Regions from separate parts of the Exiguobacterium sp. HSB13 genome, predicted to be linked through region 2. Evidence: a T-box and tRNA genes for the amino acid it is inferred to sense, from the RefSeq annotation. Region 2 holds a T-box; the other holds one or more tRNA genes.
The links. A T-box is a leader RNA that pairs with one kind of tRNA and senses whether it is charged. The one in region 2 lies ahead of ileS (isoleucine--tRNA ligase), so its partner is inferred to be a tRNA-Ile.
Positions count from the first base shown of each region.

Region 1: it encodes a tRNA-Ile, which carries the amino acid that the T-box ahead of ileS (isoleucine--tRNA ligase) is inferred to sense. The anticodon was not compared.

Region 1 is NZ_JBUZOM010000001.1:199,614-207,725, reverse strand. It holds gene ACZGCQ_RS01050 (peptidoglycan D,D-transpeptidase FtsI family protein) at 1-1,884, opposite strand, end outside; gene ACZGCQ_RS01045 (superoxide dismutase) at 2,020-2,628, opposite strand; gene ACZGCQ_RS01040 (alpha-amylase) at 2,722-4,182, opposite strand; tRNA gene ACZGCQ_RS01035 (tRNA-Ile) at 4,299-4,372, opposite strand; tRNA gene ACZGCQ_RS01030 (tRNA-Met) at 4,384-4,457, opposite strand; gene ACZGCQ_RS01025 (Na/Pi cotransporter family protein) at 4,586-6,229, opposite strand; gene ACZGCQ_RS01020 (hypothetical protein) at 6,437-6,922, shown strand; gene ispG (flavodoxin-dependent (E)-4-hydroxy-3-methylbut-2-enyl-diphosphate synthase) at 7,090-8,112, shown strand, end outside.
Region 2 is NZ_JBUZOM010000001.1:1,378,909-1,387,020, forward strand. It holds gene pyrR (bifunctional pyr operon transcriptional regulator/uracil phosphoribosyltransferase PyrR) at 1-253, opposite strand, end outside; gene ACZGCQ_RS07470 (RluA family pseudouridine synthase) at 502-1,425, opposite strand; gene lspA (signal peptidase II) at 1,422-1,898, opposite strand; gene ileS (isoleucine--tRNA ligase) at 1,971-4,706, opposite strand; T-box leader at 4,764-5,004, opposite strand; gene ACZGCQ_RS07485 (DivIVA domain-containing protein) at 5,006-5,527, opposite strand; gene ACZGCQ_RS07490 (YlmH family RNA-binding protein) at 5,553-6,323, opposite strand; gene ACZGCQ_RS07495 (YggT family protein) at 6,320-6,595, opposite strand; gene ACZGCQ_RS07500 (cell division protein SepF) at 6,598-6,924, opposite strand; gene ACZGCQ_RS07505 (YggS family pyridoxal phosphate-dependent enzyme) at 7,118-7,789, opposite strand; gene pgeF (peptidoglycan editing factor PgeF) at 7,776-8,112, opposite strand, start outside.

The DNA of each region.
Region 1 (8,112 bases), 1.2 Mb from region 2:
TCCGTCACGTAAGGCGATTCCATCGTCACCATAGACACTGACCTGCGCTGTACCTGTTTTAGCAGCTGCATCAATACCAGTTTGTGCGATGATTTTTGCTGTACCACGCTCTCCCTTGACAACACGATGCAATCCTTCTCGGACATGATCAATGTTATCTTGGCTGACTTCAATCCGATTCAGGTAATTCGTCTTGAAGCTATAATCAACTTGTTTTGTCCCTTTTTCAATTGAATTCGACGCGAGAACTTCTTTTAAGAAGTGCGGCTGAACACGATAGCCACCGTTGGCAAGCGTTGAAATATACTGTGCGACTTGTAGCGGTGTAAAGGCATCATACTGTCCGATGACTCGGTCCATGAGTAGCGTGACACGGTCAGGTGTTCCTTGAACACCTTTTGCTTCGTACGGTAAATCAACACCCGTTGTCACTCCAAGCCCGAACTGACTATAGTAATTCTGCATGATCGCAGCTGCTCCGTCCACACTTGCTCCGGCAATACCGTTACTTGGGTACTTCGCCATCCGCATCGCAATATTAAACATATAAACGTTTGATGAACGCTCAAGTGCCGTCAAATCTGTGATTGCTCCCATATTGACGTACGATGCTTTTTTCGTACCCCCGATTGTGATCGGCGCATCATTGATGACTTCGTTTTGACGGATGACGCCCTCCTCGAGTCCCATCGCAACCGTTGCACCTTTGATCGTCGAACCGATCTGAAGGGACGTCAACACGTTATTGATTGCGACATCTGAGAACTTACCGGTTGCTGGATCCAGCTTTTGACCAGACATCGCAAGAATCTCACCAGTCTGTGGATTCATGACGACGGCGTAACCTTCTTTTAGATAACGACTACCCATGCCACGCCCCATTTTAATCGCTTGTTGCATGATTTGGTCGACTTGTTTGTTGTACTCTGCATCCACGGTCAGAACGAGATCTTTACCGGACTCGCCTTCTTCGCGTTTTGGATCACCGACCGGCTCTCCATTGAACGTCTCATACACATCGTACGCGGGTTTCCCGCGCAGAAGATCCTCATACTGTTGTTCAAGGAATGATGTTCCGACACGGTCATTCAAGCTGTAACCTTTTGCTTTGAACTCCGCTTGTTGTTCTGCTGGAATCTTCGAGTACTTCCCAAAGATGTTTCGAAGTGTTCCTTCATATGGATAAGAACGCTCATAGAACGGTTCCACCGATACACCTTTTAAATCTTCTAGATTTTCATCGATGATCGCCATCTCTTTTGCAGAAGCACCGAGTTTGACGAGTTGTGGATCAAGCGCATATCCGACTTCCATGTTGTGTTTGATCGCAATGACTTCCATCGTTTGATCGTCATAATCGATATCGTCTTTCGTAATCGCATCTAATCGGATTTGATCCTGTTCTGCGATTGATAGTTTACTTTGTGCTTCTGCTGAAGGATATTTCTGTTTAACGGCTTCTTGATAACGACGATCAGACTCTTTCGTGTTTGTCGCGATCCAGAAGTCCTTAATATCACGTTCTGTGACTTTCCAATCTTTTTTAGGCAAATCAATGATTGCCGCAAGGCGCTGTGCAATCTCAATGCGTTCATCGACTTTCGTCGTTTGTGCTCGACGGTAGACGATGGAGTATTTAGAAATCGTATCAACCAAAAGACGACTATCCCGGTCATAAATCTTTCCGCGTGGCACTTCATATTTTGATGCAATCATTTCTGTTTTTTGAACTTCCCGCGAAATTTTCTCACCATTGACGATTTGCACGACTCCTAAACGGAAAATCAAAATCGCAAACAATAAAAAAACGACGAAGAACATTAAATTCAGACGAAGCGGCAGATGATTACGCCGTCTTCCTCGTACGGTGATTCGTTTAGCCATGGCGTACTCCCCTATCGTTCAAAAGTCATCTTGTTTCATTATATAGAAGGAAACTTTCCATAACAACCTATCCCATCATTTTCCGCATTAAAAAAAGCGTATCGTTCACAATTGAACGATACGCTCGTTTTCACATTACTTCGCGTCAGCGTAAAGCTTCGCTACGTGATCCCAATCAACGACGTTGAAGAACGCATTGATGTAATCAGGACGACGGTTTTGGTAGTTGAGATAGTATGCATGTTCCCAAACATCAAGACCGAGGATTGGTGTTTTGCCTTCCATGACTGGTGTATCTTGGTTTGGTGTCGAAACGACTGCCAATTTCCCACCGTCAACGATTAACCAAGCCCAACCTGAACCAAAACGAGTTGTTGCTGCTTTCGCGAACGCATCTTTGAATGCATCAAATGATCCGAATGATTCATCGATTGCTGTCGCGAGTTCCCCTGTTGGAGCAGCTCCATCGTTCTTCTTCAGCAGTTTCCAGAAGAATGAGTGGTTCCAGTGACCGCCACCGTTGTTACGGACTGCAGTTTGAATGTTTGCTGGGAGAGCATCCAAGTTTTGAAGAAGTTCTTCAAGTGACTTTCCTTCATGTTCTGTACCCTCAAGCGCCGCATTCACGTTCGTGACATACGTGTTGTGGTGTTTCGTGTGGTGAATCTCCATCGTACGAGCATCGATATGTGGCTCAAGCGCATCATAAGCGTAGCCGAGTTCTGGTAATTCAAATTTTGACATGTTCATGTCCCCCTTTGTGCTATTTTCGAAAACTTCAATACCCTTTAAGACTAGCAAAAGAACCTGTGTTGACGCAAGTCAAGACCCTCGGATTTACTCGACTTCTCGTGGAGCAAAAACAGAGACACCTCCACCTGGAACTGGGAAGACACCGAATCCTTCATCGTCGATCACAACTGGGTGATCTTGGTGGTTCGTATAATCGAACCACTCTTGTCCCGCGCGCTCTTCACCAACGAACATGCGCTTCTCGCACATGTCAGCATTCGACAATAAGACAGCACAGCCAGAGTTCTCGATTTCTTCTACGCCTCGACGAACCCAACCGACGCAATGCGGATCATCGAGATAATCTTCTTGGTCACCATATGCTTTGTGATAACGTGCATACAGTAAAGCATCAATCATTTCTTTTTTACCCTCTACAGGATGAGGTCCTTGCACTCCATAATAGTCACCGTAGAAGACACATGGATAACCGTCTTTCCGAAGTAAGATCGATGCATACGCATGCTGTTTGAACCAGTCATCTACCCATGATTCGAGTGATTCACCTGGTTGTGAATCATGATTATCGACGAACGTGACGGCATTCGTCGGGTGTGATTCGACGAGCGTATCTGCAAACAACGTTGTTAAATCAAACTCTTGTCCCTGGTTCGAAGCTTCATGGAATTTATAATGAAGGGGAACGTCGAACAAATCGATCGTGTAATCAACGCTATCAAGGAAATGACGGCAATCATCGAGATCTGATTTCCAGAACTCCCCGACCATATAGAAATCGCCATCATTTTTCTCGATCATCGATTTTGCAAATTCATGAACGAATTCATAATTGATATGTTTGATGGCGTCGAGTCGGAATCCTTGGCAGTCAATCGTCTCTTGGAACCAATGCCCCCAGCGGATCATCTCTTCACGTACTTCCGGATGGTTATAATCGATGTTCGCGAACATCAAATAATCATAGTTTCCGAATTCGTCATCGACTTGATCGTTCCAGTCTTTATTTTTACCGGATATCTTGAAGACACCGGTTTTTTCTTCACGGGCATCGAAATCCGTTCCATTAAAGAATTCATGTGTCCAGACAAAATCCGAATATTTTCCGTTTCGACCAGGGAACGTAAATTTCGTCCATGCTTCGATTTCGAATTCTTCTGAAATTTCTTTCGAACGGTCTTCTGGATGGACCTCAACGACATTGATTGTCTCAAGTTCATCGGCTGCTGCTTTATGGTTCATGACAACATCCGCATAAATGGCGATGTCATTCTCACGAGCGACTTGAATCGCTTCGACGAGTTCATCCTTTGTACCATATTTCGTACGGACCGTTCCTTTTTGATCAAATTCGCCTAAATCATATACGTCATAAATTCCATATCCTGTATCTTCATCTGATTGACCTTTTGACGCCGGTGGAATCCACACGGACGTGATGCCGGCAGCACGTAATTCAGGCGCCCGCTCTTTCAAGCGTTGCCAGTGCTTCCCATCATTCTCTACATGCCACTCAAAAAACTGCATCATCGTATGGTTACGTTCCATCTCTCTTCGCTCTCCCTTAGTTACTATAGTATGAATATTATTACAATATCTTTACTATTCCCCGGAGGAACAAAAATAAACGCACCTCGTTTTTCAACGAGGTGCGTTCTACTGAATGGACCCTGCAGGGCTCGAACCTGCGACCGGACGGTTATGAGCCGTCAGCTCTAACCAGCTGAGCTAAGGGTCCTTAAGTAATAGTAGCGGCGGAGGGAGTCGAACCCACGACCTCACGGGTATGAACCGTACGCTCTAGCCAGCTGAGCTACACCGCCATGATGTATGTTGCTTTACTCTTACTAGATTACGAGATGTGGCGAAACTTGTCAATATGCTATTTCAAAAAAACAAACAGCTGATTTCATTTTTTGAAATCAGCTGTCATAGACAAATCGTATTTCGCTTAGTTCGTTAATGCCGTCCGCTGTTCAAGGACGAGATCCGTGATGTTTACAGCATGATCGCCAATTCGTTCGAGGTTCGACAAGAGATCGACGAAGATCATCCCTGCTTGGCCCGTACATTCGCCAGCGTTAACACGAAGGACATGGTGTTTACGGAATGAACGTTCGAGTGCATCAAGTTTACCTTCGAGTTCTAGAACTTTGCGAGCTCGTGTAACATCGTCCTCTTCGACGGCGCGAACGGCACAGTCGACGATTTCTTGCGTCAAGGCATACATATCATCAAGCTCTTGTTTCGCTGATGATGTGAACTGAATCCGGTTGACGATTTGGAAATCGACCAATTCGACGATGTTTTCGACGTGGTCACCAATTCGTTCAAAGTCATTGACGGCATGCATCAGTAACGAGTGTTCATTTGATTCACGCTCTGATAGATCATGTGCCGCTACTTTAACGAGATAACTTGTGACTTCTGTATTTAAATGATTAATCGCATATTCGATCTGTTCTGATTCTGATACATCCTTTTTATCATGCGATTGTGTGTAACGGTGTGCTTTTGCAAGCGCATCTTTTGAGAATTCACCCATTCGTAACACTTCAAGCTTCGCTTGGTTTAATGCGAGTGCCGAAGATTGGTTCAAGATATTTTGATCGAGATGACGCGGTTTTGAATCAATCGTCGTATCCGTACCCGGTACGATTTTTTGTACAAGCCATGCGATTTGCGCAATGAACCAACATTGAATCAACGTATTGACGACGTTGAATGTTCCGTGTGCAAAGGCGATTTGCATTTTCGGACCTAATTCAAGCGTGCCTGTGATCCATATGATGAAGCTTGAGAAGATTGGTAATGCAATCAGGAACAATACTGTTCCGATGATATTGAAGATGACGTGTGCTGCTGCTGTTCGTTTAGCTGCAATCGACGCACCAAGTGCTGCGAGTACTGCTGTGATCGTCGTTCCGATGTTATCACCGAACAAGACCGGAAGAGCTGCTTTGATATCGATCATGCCACCAGCGTACAACTCTTGTAAGATACCGATCGTTGCTGACGACGACTGAACAAGAACAGTAAAGATTGTTCCGACGAAGACACCCAGCAATGGGTTATCCGACATCGATACAGTCAACTCACGGAACCAGACGCTTGATTCAAGCGGAGCCATTCCGTCGCCCATCAAAGTGAGACCATAGAACAATGCACCAAATCCGAAGAAAATCTGTCCGATGTATTGAACCCGTTCTTTATTGAAGAAGAAGATCAAGAAAGCACCAATCGCAATCGCTGGAAGCGCTGCTTCCTTGACGTTAAAGCCGATGATGAAGGCAGTAATCGTTGTTCCGATGTTTGCCCCCATGACGACTCCGATCGCCTGTCGTAAATTCATCAGACCCGCACTAACGAGACCGACGACGATGACGGTCGTCCCTGACGAAGATTGAATTAAAATCGTGACAACGATACCTGCTAGAATACCTAATAGTGGATTCGTCGTATATTTATCGAGGATGTAACGTAATCGGTCTCCTGCTGTTTTTTGGAGCCCATCTCCCATATACTTAATACCGAAAAGGAAAATCCCGAGTCCACCAATGAAGGTGAAAATCATTTCCTGCAAATCATAGTTCATCTTGCCAGCTCCTTTATTTCATGTGGATTGATGTGTTTGTAAAGTTTATTTTTTCGACTCCCCTATTATGTAAAGGTCCAGTGAACTTGTAAATAGTTTTTCCGACATCCGTTTGTTAAGGTTTTATTAATCTGTACCATTACACAAAAAGCCTTTATTACCAATGAAAATAAATTAAATAAGTTCTGTTATAAAACAATAGAAAGAGTGATTTACTTGTCATTTTTACGTCAACTGATTAATTACTTACAAACTTCCTTAATCCCAAATCGTCCGTTTTTGCGTCTTCGTTTGGCAGATGTTTCCCTTTATTTCTGTGGATTAGCTTGGATTTCTTTTTGGACAACGGTCATTGATTCCTTCTTTTTACAAAAAAACATCCCGATCGTCGTCTGGTTTATCCTTCATTTCATCTTTATCGCAATCGCTGTATTACTTTACGTATTGTTTATGGCGTATCTCACAAAAGGATTTGTCCGATTGTTACTTCCCCGTCCGTGGGCGTATCGCCAAACGTTTCCTTATACGGTTGCAACGAATCTCTGGTCCTTCCCACTTGGTATGCTTCTATACCAACTCGATTATCCTCGCTTCGGAATCGGGGTGCTCGTAATTGGACACTTCGTCTACACATTAGTGCCATTATGGATTGCCCGTTCCTCAAAGCCACGCGCTTCACGTAAACCCCAATGAGTATTAAAATCAGGCGTCCGACGGATTGACGGACGCCCTTCTTTCATTAAACAATTGTAAATGTTCAATTTTCGTTCTTGTTTCTCGATTTTTAGGGAATAGTTCGATATGATAGAAAAGGTAAACATAAACAATATGGCGGTATGCCACAAAAGGAGATTTTCGATATGCCGAAAATGGTCCATCGCTCTAAGACTCGTCCCGTTCGTGTAGGGGACCTTGTCATTGGTGGAAATAATGAAGTCATCATCCAAAGTATGACGACAACTAAAACACACGACGTCGAAGCGACAGTCGCTGAAATCCTACGCCTTGAAGAAGCTGGTTGCCAAATCGTCCGCGTCGCTTGTCCAGAAGAACGTGATGCGCTCGCACTTGCAGAAATCAAAAGCCGAATCAACATTCCGCTTGTCGTAGACATCCACTTCAACTATAAACTCGCGCTCATGGCAATCGAAGCTGGCGTCGATAAAATCCGGATCAACCCGGGTAACATCGGTCGTCGCGAAAAGGTCGAAGCCGTCGTGACAGCAGCAAAAGCGAAAAACATCCCAATTCGTATTGGGGTAAACGCCGGTTCCCTTGAAAAGCATATTCTTGAAAAATATGGCTATCCAACTGCTCGTGGTATGGTTGAGAGCGCGTTGCACCACATTAAGATCCTCGAAGATCTTGACTTCCACGATATCATCGTCTCGCTTAAAGCATCTGACGTACAGTTGGCGCTTGAAGCGTATCAGCTCGCTTCTGAATCATTCGACTACCCACTTCATGTCGGGATTACGGAATCTGGTCCACTTCGCTCTGGTTCATTAAAATCAGCAGCCGGACTTGGCGCGATCTTGTCACGGGGAATCGGAAACACGGTTCGTGTATCTCTTTCAGCGGACCCTGTCGAAGAAGTAAAAGTCGCAAAAGAAGTCTTGAAATCATTTGGTCTCGCAGCGAACGCAGCGACATTGATCTCATGTCCAACATGTGGTCGGATCGAAATCGATTTAATGTCGATCGCTGCAGAAATCGAAGACTATATCGAAAACATCCAAGCGAACATCAAAGTTGCGGTTCTCGGATGTGCGGTCAACGGTCCTGGTGAAGCACGTGAAGCTGATATCGGTATCGCTGGTGCACGAAACGAAGGATTGCTATTCCGTCACGGAGAAATCATTCGTAAAGTACCGGAAGCAACG
Region 2 (8,112 bases):
TAATTTCTGGTTCTAAACTTCGTTTCGACAAGTCATCCCGGTACATCGAGATGTCGACGACACCGAGTAAGACCGGTTTTCCTTCGATTTGTTCGATTCGCTTCGCAAGGCGACGAGCGAGTGTCTCGCCACGCGTCTTGATTCCGACGATCATCAAATCATGAATCCCTTTGTTTCGTTCGATGATTTCATGGGCGATCCGTGTCAGTGCACGTCCAATCGCGGCTTCATCTAAGATGACGGCTGGTTTCATAGTTTCTCCTTTCATACAAAAGACCTTCTGCGGGAATCCGCAGAAGGTCATCGAAGACAGAATCATGGCATACGTATTGTATGCATGCCTACACACAATCGTGGTAGGTTCTCCCTTTCGCAGCCTCTCCGGACTCGATTAAAGGTGATATTAGTTTGGTAGGATCGTCGCTCGGACGACCGAAGTGTCAGTAGAGGATGTCTCGCATCGCTCTCTAGGTGATACTCTACCGTTTTATTAGAAAAACGTCAAGACTCTAATTCAAGTTTTTTCAATTGACCGATTTCAAATGTCATCTCTTCTGGGAGTGGTGCTTCAAACCGCATCCACTCGCCTGTGCGTGGATGTTCGAAACCGAGAACCGCAGCATGCAAGGCTTGACCGTTCATTTTCATCGTCTTGCGTGGACCATATTTCGGGTCACCTGCAAGCGGGAAACCGATATAACGCATATGGACACGGATTTGGTGTGTCCGTCCTGTTTCAAGTTTACATTCAACGACCGTAAAGCCTTCGTACCGATCAAGCACACGGAAATGGGTTACGGCAGACTTTGAATTCTTATCCGTTACCGTCATCCGTTGACGGTCGTTCTTATCGCGTCCGATTGGCGCTTCGATTGTTCCGAGTTCGTGCGGGATTTCACCGTGTACGAGCGCGATGTAAAGACGTTCTGTCGTCTTCTCTTTTAATTGATGCGCAAGCGATTCATGCGCTAAGTCGTTCTTAGCGACCATCAAGAGACCTGATGTATCCTTATCGATCCGGTGAACGATTCCTGGACGTTTGACGCCATTGATGCCTGAGAGATCTTGACAGTGGTGTAATAAGGCGTTGACGAGCGTTCCTGAGACATGACCTGCCGCCGGGTGAACGACCATCCCTTTTGGTTTGTTGACGACGATGACGTCCGAGTCCTCATAGACGACATCAAGTGGGATGTCTTCCGGTAAGATCTCGAGCTCCACCGCTTCCGGGATATGAACGACAATCGATTCCGTTCCCGATAATTTATAGTTCGGTTTGACGACACGACCATCGACTTCGACACGTCCCGCTTTCAACCATTCCTGTACTTGCGAACGCGACCAATCGTTTTGTTCTGCGAGCCATTTATCAATGCGCCCTGTCGCTCCATCCGCTTGCACGGACCATGTTTCTACTTCATTCATTTATCCATCGTTCCTTTCTTAGTCAACCGTTCTTCGAACATGACGCTGATCAGCATCGCGATGACACCAAACGTCAAACAAACGTCTGCGACATTAAAGATCGGAAAATTATAGCCGAACGGGAAGAAGTGGAAGAAATCAACGACTTCTCCTCGTGCCATTCGATCAATGAAATTTCCGATCGCACCACTGAGCAATAACGCGATGCTCCAAGCAAATACCTTATTTTTCGTGCCTTCCTTGTAGAGGAAGTAAATCAATCCAATGACGACGACGACCGTAACGATGAAGAAAAAGCCGAATTTACCTTCGAGCATTCCCCACGCAGCGCCTCGATTCCGATACGAGTTGAGATAAAAGAAATCCGGAATGACCGTGATCGCTTGACCGATCGTCATGTTTTGAACGACGATCCATTTCGTTAACTGGTCGATTCCAACGAGTAAAGCAGCAATCCCTAAGTAAAGCCACATCCTATTGTCCTCCGCATCCAAAAATAATGAGGGACGTCCTGCGAAGTCGCAGTCGCCCCTCCCTTTGTATCATTATAAAGAATTGACGACTTCAGTACAACGTGGGCAAAGCGTCGGATGAGCCGGATCTTGTCCGAGTTCCGTCGAATATGTCCAACAACGTTCACATTTTTCACCGTCAGCTTTTTGAACCGTGATGCCGGTCGTCTCATACGTCTTATCCGCTGTTTCCACGAATTCGAGTTGTGAGACTTGGAGTAACTGCTCAAGATGATCGATTGTTCCGAGCAAGGCTTTTGTTTCTTCTTTCGGCGCAATTAAGAGTTTCGCTTCAAGTGTCTTACCGACGAGTTTCTCAACGCGTGCTTCCTCGAGTGCTTTTAAGACATCATCGCGGAACGTCAGGAACGCGTTCCATTTCTCGATGAGGGCAAGTCCTTCTTCTGAGACTTCGATCGTTTCCGGAAGGTCCGTCAAGAAGATACTCTTCGTCTCAACAGCTGGTACGAACTCCCATGCTTCGTCTGCTGTGTGTGGCAGGACAGGTGCCATCAATTGCAACAAGGCGACGACTGTATCATACATGACCGTCTGAACCGCACGACGCGACGTCGCGTCTGCTTTTTCGATATACAGGATATCTTTCGTGTAATCGAGGTAGAACGACGACAAATCAAGGACGCAGAAGTTGTGGAGCAATTGATAGACCGACATGAAGTCGTACGCATCATATGCCGCTTTTACTTTTCCAACAAGTTGGTCCAATTTCGTCCGCATGAAACGGTCTGACTCTGGTAAGTCTTCAAATGCGACACGATGCGCCGCAGGATCGAATTGATCCAAGTTTCCGAGAAGGAAACGAACCGTGTTGCGGATTTTCCGGTATGACTCTGAGACTTGTTTGAAGTTATCCATCGACGCCCGGACATCGGCTTGATAATCAACAGATGCGACCCATAAGCGAAGAATCTCTGCTCCGAATTGTTGCATGACTTGGATCGGTGCGATCGTGTTACCGATCGATTTAGACATCTTACGACCTTGACCATCCAAGACGAATCCGTGACTGACGACCGCTTTATATGGTGCTTTCCCTGTCGTTGCGACAGATGTCGATAACGAAGAGTTAAACCAACCGCGGTATTGGTCAGATCCTTCAAGATAGAGATCCGCCGGACGCGTCAATTCAGGACGTGTCGCAAGGACACCGGCATGTGATGAACCAGAATCGAACCAGACATCCATGATGTCCGTTTCTTTTTTGAAGATACCGTTCGGGCTTGCTGGATGTGTGAATCCTTCAGGAAGCAAGTCGACTGCTTCGCGCTCATACCAGACGTTTGATCCGTGAGCTGCGAACAGGTTAGCGATATGATCAATCGTTTCCGGTGTGACGATTTCCGTACCGTCTTCAGCGTAGAAGATTGGAAGTGGAACGCCCCAAGCACGTTGACGTGAGATGACCCAGTCGCCGCGGTCTTTAAACATGTTGTGAAGACGTGTTTCGCCCCACTCTGGTACCCACTGGACGCCTTTGATCTCATCAAGGATTTCTGCACGGAAGTCTTTGATTGAAGCGAACCACTGTGGCGTTGCCCGGAAGATGACCGGTTTTTTCGTCCGCCAGTCGTGTGGATACGAGTGTTTGATGAACGATAGTTTTAAGAGAGCTCCTGCTTCTTCGAGGGCGAGACCGATTTCTTTGTTCGCATCCTCATAGAACATACCTTCAAATCCAGGAGCTTCTGCTGTCATGACTCCTTTATCGTCAACTGGGCAAAGGACGTCAAGACCGTACGCTTGACCGATGCGGAAGTCATCTTCCCCGTGACCTGGAGCTGTATGAACGACACCTGTCGCTTCTGCTGTAACGTGATCGCCAAGCATGACGAGTGATTCACGATCGTAAAGCGGATGTTTTGCCTTGATGTACTCGAAGTCCGCACCATTGAAGACACGTCCGACTGTTGCATCTTCCCATCCGAGTGCTTCGATGACTTCAGGAACGAGTGTTTCCGCTACGATATAGCCTTTTCCTTGATATTCGATCCGCGCATACGTCAGTTCCGCACTGACAGAGATTCCAAGGTTCGCTGGAATCGTCCATGGTGTCGTCGTCCAGATGACGAAATGATCCGTCGGCTCTAAGATGTTTTTTCCGTCCATGACTTGGAACGCGACATAGATGGCAGCTGATCGTTTATCCTGATATTCGATTTCTGCTTCAGCGAGTGCCGATTCAGAAGATGGTGACCAATAGACTGGCTTCTTCCCTTTATAGATATAGCCTTTGTTCGCCATATCTCCGAATAAACGAATTTGCGCTGCTTCAAATTCTGGTTGCAGGGTGATATATGGGTTGTCATAGTCACCGAGAACGCCGAGGCGTTTGAATTGCTCGCGTTGGTGATCGACTTGTTCGAGCGCATATTTCGCACATAATTCACGGAATTCCGCGACCGTCATCGATTTACGATCAACGCCGGCTTTTTGAAGTGCTGTTTCGATTGGTAATCCGTGTGTGTCCCAACCTGGTACGTAAGGCGACTGGAAGCCATTCATCGATTTATAACGAACGATAATGTCCTTTAAAACTTTATTCAATCCGTGACCCATGTGGATGTCACCATTCGCATACGGAGGACCATCGTGAAGGATGAACGTTGGCTTCCCAGCATTTTTTTCTTGGACCGCAGCGTAGAGGTCCATCTCTTCCCAACGTGCTTGCATATCTGGTTCACGTTTCGGCAAGTTGCCTCGCATTAAAAACTCCGTTTTCATCATCAATAAGGTTTCTTTGTAATCCATCTGACCATCTCTCACCTTTCGCTTTAAAAGTACAAAAAAAGCCAAGCTCATCCCTGAGATAGGGACGAGCTTGGCTGAACTCGCGGTACCACCCTACTAATCCTGCTCGTCAATTCGACGACACAAGACCGCTTAAGTACTCGATAACGGGAGTGAGCCGGCATGACTTACTGTTCAGCGAACGTTCAGTCATGCACTCCAAGGGGATACCCCATCTTTTTCGTTGTTCGGGCTTCCACCATTCCCCGATTCGCTGTCAACCGTCCAAGATGCGACGTGTCCTTGTCATTGATTTTTATTTATACGACATCGTCGTCATTATACGCAACTGCTGGAACATCGTCAAGCGCTCCACGAGAAGAGAAATCAAACGCATCCCAGTCATGGCTCGTCAATAATTCCATCTGTGCATCGATCAATACTTTGAATCGATTACGATAGAGTTCGATTTTTTTGCGCATTTGCTCTACTTCGAAGTCTGTCCGTTGTGCCCGGCGTTGCGCCGCATCTTGCAACTGCTCTGCTTCACGTTCTGCTTGCTTTAGGATCAAGCTCGCTTCTTTTGAAGCATTGGCTTTGACTTCTTCAGCCGCTTCCTGTGCGACAATGATCGATTTGTTCAATGTTTCTTCCATCGAACTAAAGTAATCAACGCGTGCTTGCATGTTTTGAATGACTTCCTGTTGTTGACGATTCTCACGCAACAACAATTCAAAATCCTTGATGACTTGATCTAGGAATTCGTTCACTTCATCTTCGTCATAGCCGCGAAACTTTCGTGTGAACTCCTTATTATGAATATCGAGTGGCGTTAATGGCATGATGAATTCCTCCTCCGCATTTATCTTATCCTTTTAAAATACCGTATTGCAGCTTGATCCGGTCACGTTTTGTTGATCCGAGGATTGCAATCAACTTGACACGTCCTGTTCCACGCAAGGAAAGCAAATCGCCTTCTTCTAGCATGAAACTCGAATCATCCACTACTTTATAATTGACCTTACTTTCACCTTGTTTAATGAGCGTCTGTGCTTTTTGACGTGAGAAGCCGAGAATTTCACTCACGACCGTATCGAACCGGAGTGAACTGACGAACCCAAGTGTCTCTTCCCACTCTTGATCCTTCACTTTCAAACGGTCTTCCGCCTCAACACGTGAAAGACGAATCTTCGTCTTCCCTGCTCGTTCGACGTTTGCTTCGATATAGGTCGCGACTTCGTCCGCGACGGCAAATTGTACTTGATCCTGGATGATGACGTCGCCGAATTTGGCTCGTTTCAATCCGACGTTCAATAATGTACCGGTGACTTGACGATGAGAAAGTTCAACGAATTTAGTAGGATAATGAATGCGATAGATGGAGATGTCAAAGTCATCCGCGTTGTATTCATAATAATCTGGTGCGAGGATTGCCCGTTTACGTTCAGCGCCTTCGAAACCGCCCTCAAAAAAGAGGGCGCATTTCGAACCGACGAGTTCTTGTGTGATTTGTTGTTCACGTGGATCTAGGAAATCCGTTAATTTGAACGTATAGGTCGCTTCCACATGATCGATCCAGTTCAAGACTGAATCGACGAATTCCCGCTCGCTTCCACGATAATGATCGTATACGCTCATACTAAAAAGATTGCTCGAATGCCCGATTGAGCCAAGTTCAAGACGAGGAAGGCTACAATCGGCGAGATATCCAGCATGCCCCCGATAGGCGGGATGATACGACGGAAGGGCGCTAGGAATGGCTCGACTAACATTGCGAGCACTTGTCCGAATTTCGAATCACGGGCATTCGGGAACCACGATAGCAGGATATAAACGATCATGACGTAACTGTAATACTGTAATAACGTACTCAATGTACGACCAATTGCGTACATCACTTGAGAATCCATACTTACCACCCCTTATGATTAATATCATCTTCTCCAAGAAGATTCGAGATGCTACCAGCCAACTCGACGTTGTTCGGAACACAGAGGAGGGTATTCTGACTGATCGTCGTAATCGTTCCATCGAGAGCGAAGACGACACCAGATAAGAAATTGATCATCTGTCGTGATTGATCTTTTGACATACGCTGCATATTGACGATGACAGCACGGTTCTGACGAAGATGTTCCCCGATTTCCTGGGCTTCGTTGAAGACACGTGGTTCACTCAAAATAACTTGCGATTTCGTTTTTTTCGTCGCATGAAGCGGCACGATATTCGATTGTCTCACGCTGTCCTCCTTTTGAGTAACACTTGGGGTAGATTCCTCGTAATACTCTTCATACTCTTGTTGTGAAGCACCTCTACCTTTATTTATTGTAGCATCATTTTCATATTCAAGTTCATCTAAATCGTCGCTGTTGCCGAGAAATAGATTTTGCATTTTTGATTTAAAACCCATATCCATTCTCCCTTCTTCTCGTTTAGGTGTGAACGAGCGTCGTCCCGATTCGGACGAACGTCGCCCCTTCTTCGATGGCGATTTCAAAATCAGACGACATTCCCATAGATAACTCCATACATGGAGCATACGACAATTTTTTCGCCTTGACCTCTTCTTGCAATGTTTTTAATGAACGAAATACCTCACGGATACGCGTCGCATCTTCCGTTAACGGTGCCATCGTCATCAGTCCGATGACACGAATCGCTGGATACTGACCGATTTCATGTAAGAACGACGGTACATCCTCAGGTGCAATGCCTTGCTTCGATTCTTCTCCAGAAACGTTGACTTGAATGAAACAATCAATGATTCGGTCCGTTCGTTTATTGATCTCTTCCGCCAAATGAAGACGGTCGAGGGAATGCAACACGTCAATGGCATCGATGATTTGACGAACTTTACGTGTCTGTAACGTACCGATGAAGTGCCACGTACATGCCGTTCGTCCGAGTTCCGCCTGTTTTTCAAGTAGTCCATCCGGACGGTTTTCTCCGAGATGTGTCACGCCTGCCGCTAATAATTCAGAAGCAACTTGACTTGAGACTGATTTCGTCACGCCAATCAACTGTACCTGCTTTTCAGAAGAACTCTTTTCGCTTGCTTGTTCCATTCGTTTCGTAACCTCTTGTACATTATCAAGAATTGACATCCAATGACTCCTTTACGATCAAACTTGCAAAGCGACCACCGTGGTCGCCGTGGCGATAAGAGAAGTAATCTTCCGCCTGACAGTGTGTACATAGACCTGTGTCCAGGACGTCACCGACTCCACAACGCTCAGCTAGCGCAGCGTTCGTTTTTTGTAGCGATAACATCGCTTTTCCATCTTCCTTGCGTATGTAAGGAGTCTCATCGAGTTCAAGCGCATCGATTGCATCGATGACGGGTTGATCGACTTCGTAACAACAATCACGGATCGAGGGACCAATGACCATTTGAATCGATGAACGACTCGCACCCGCACGTTCCATT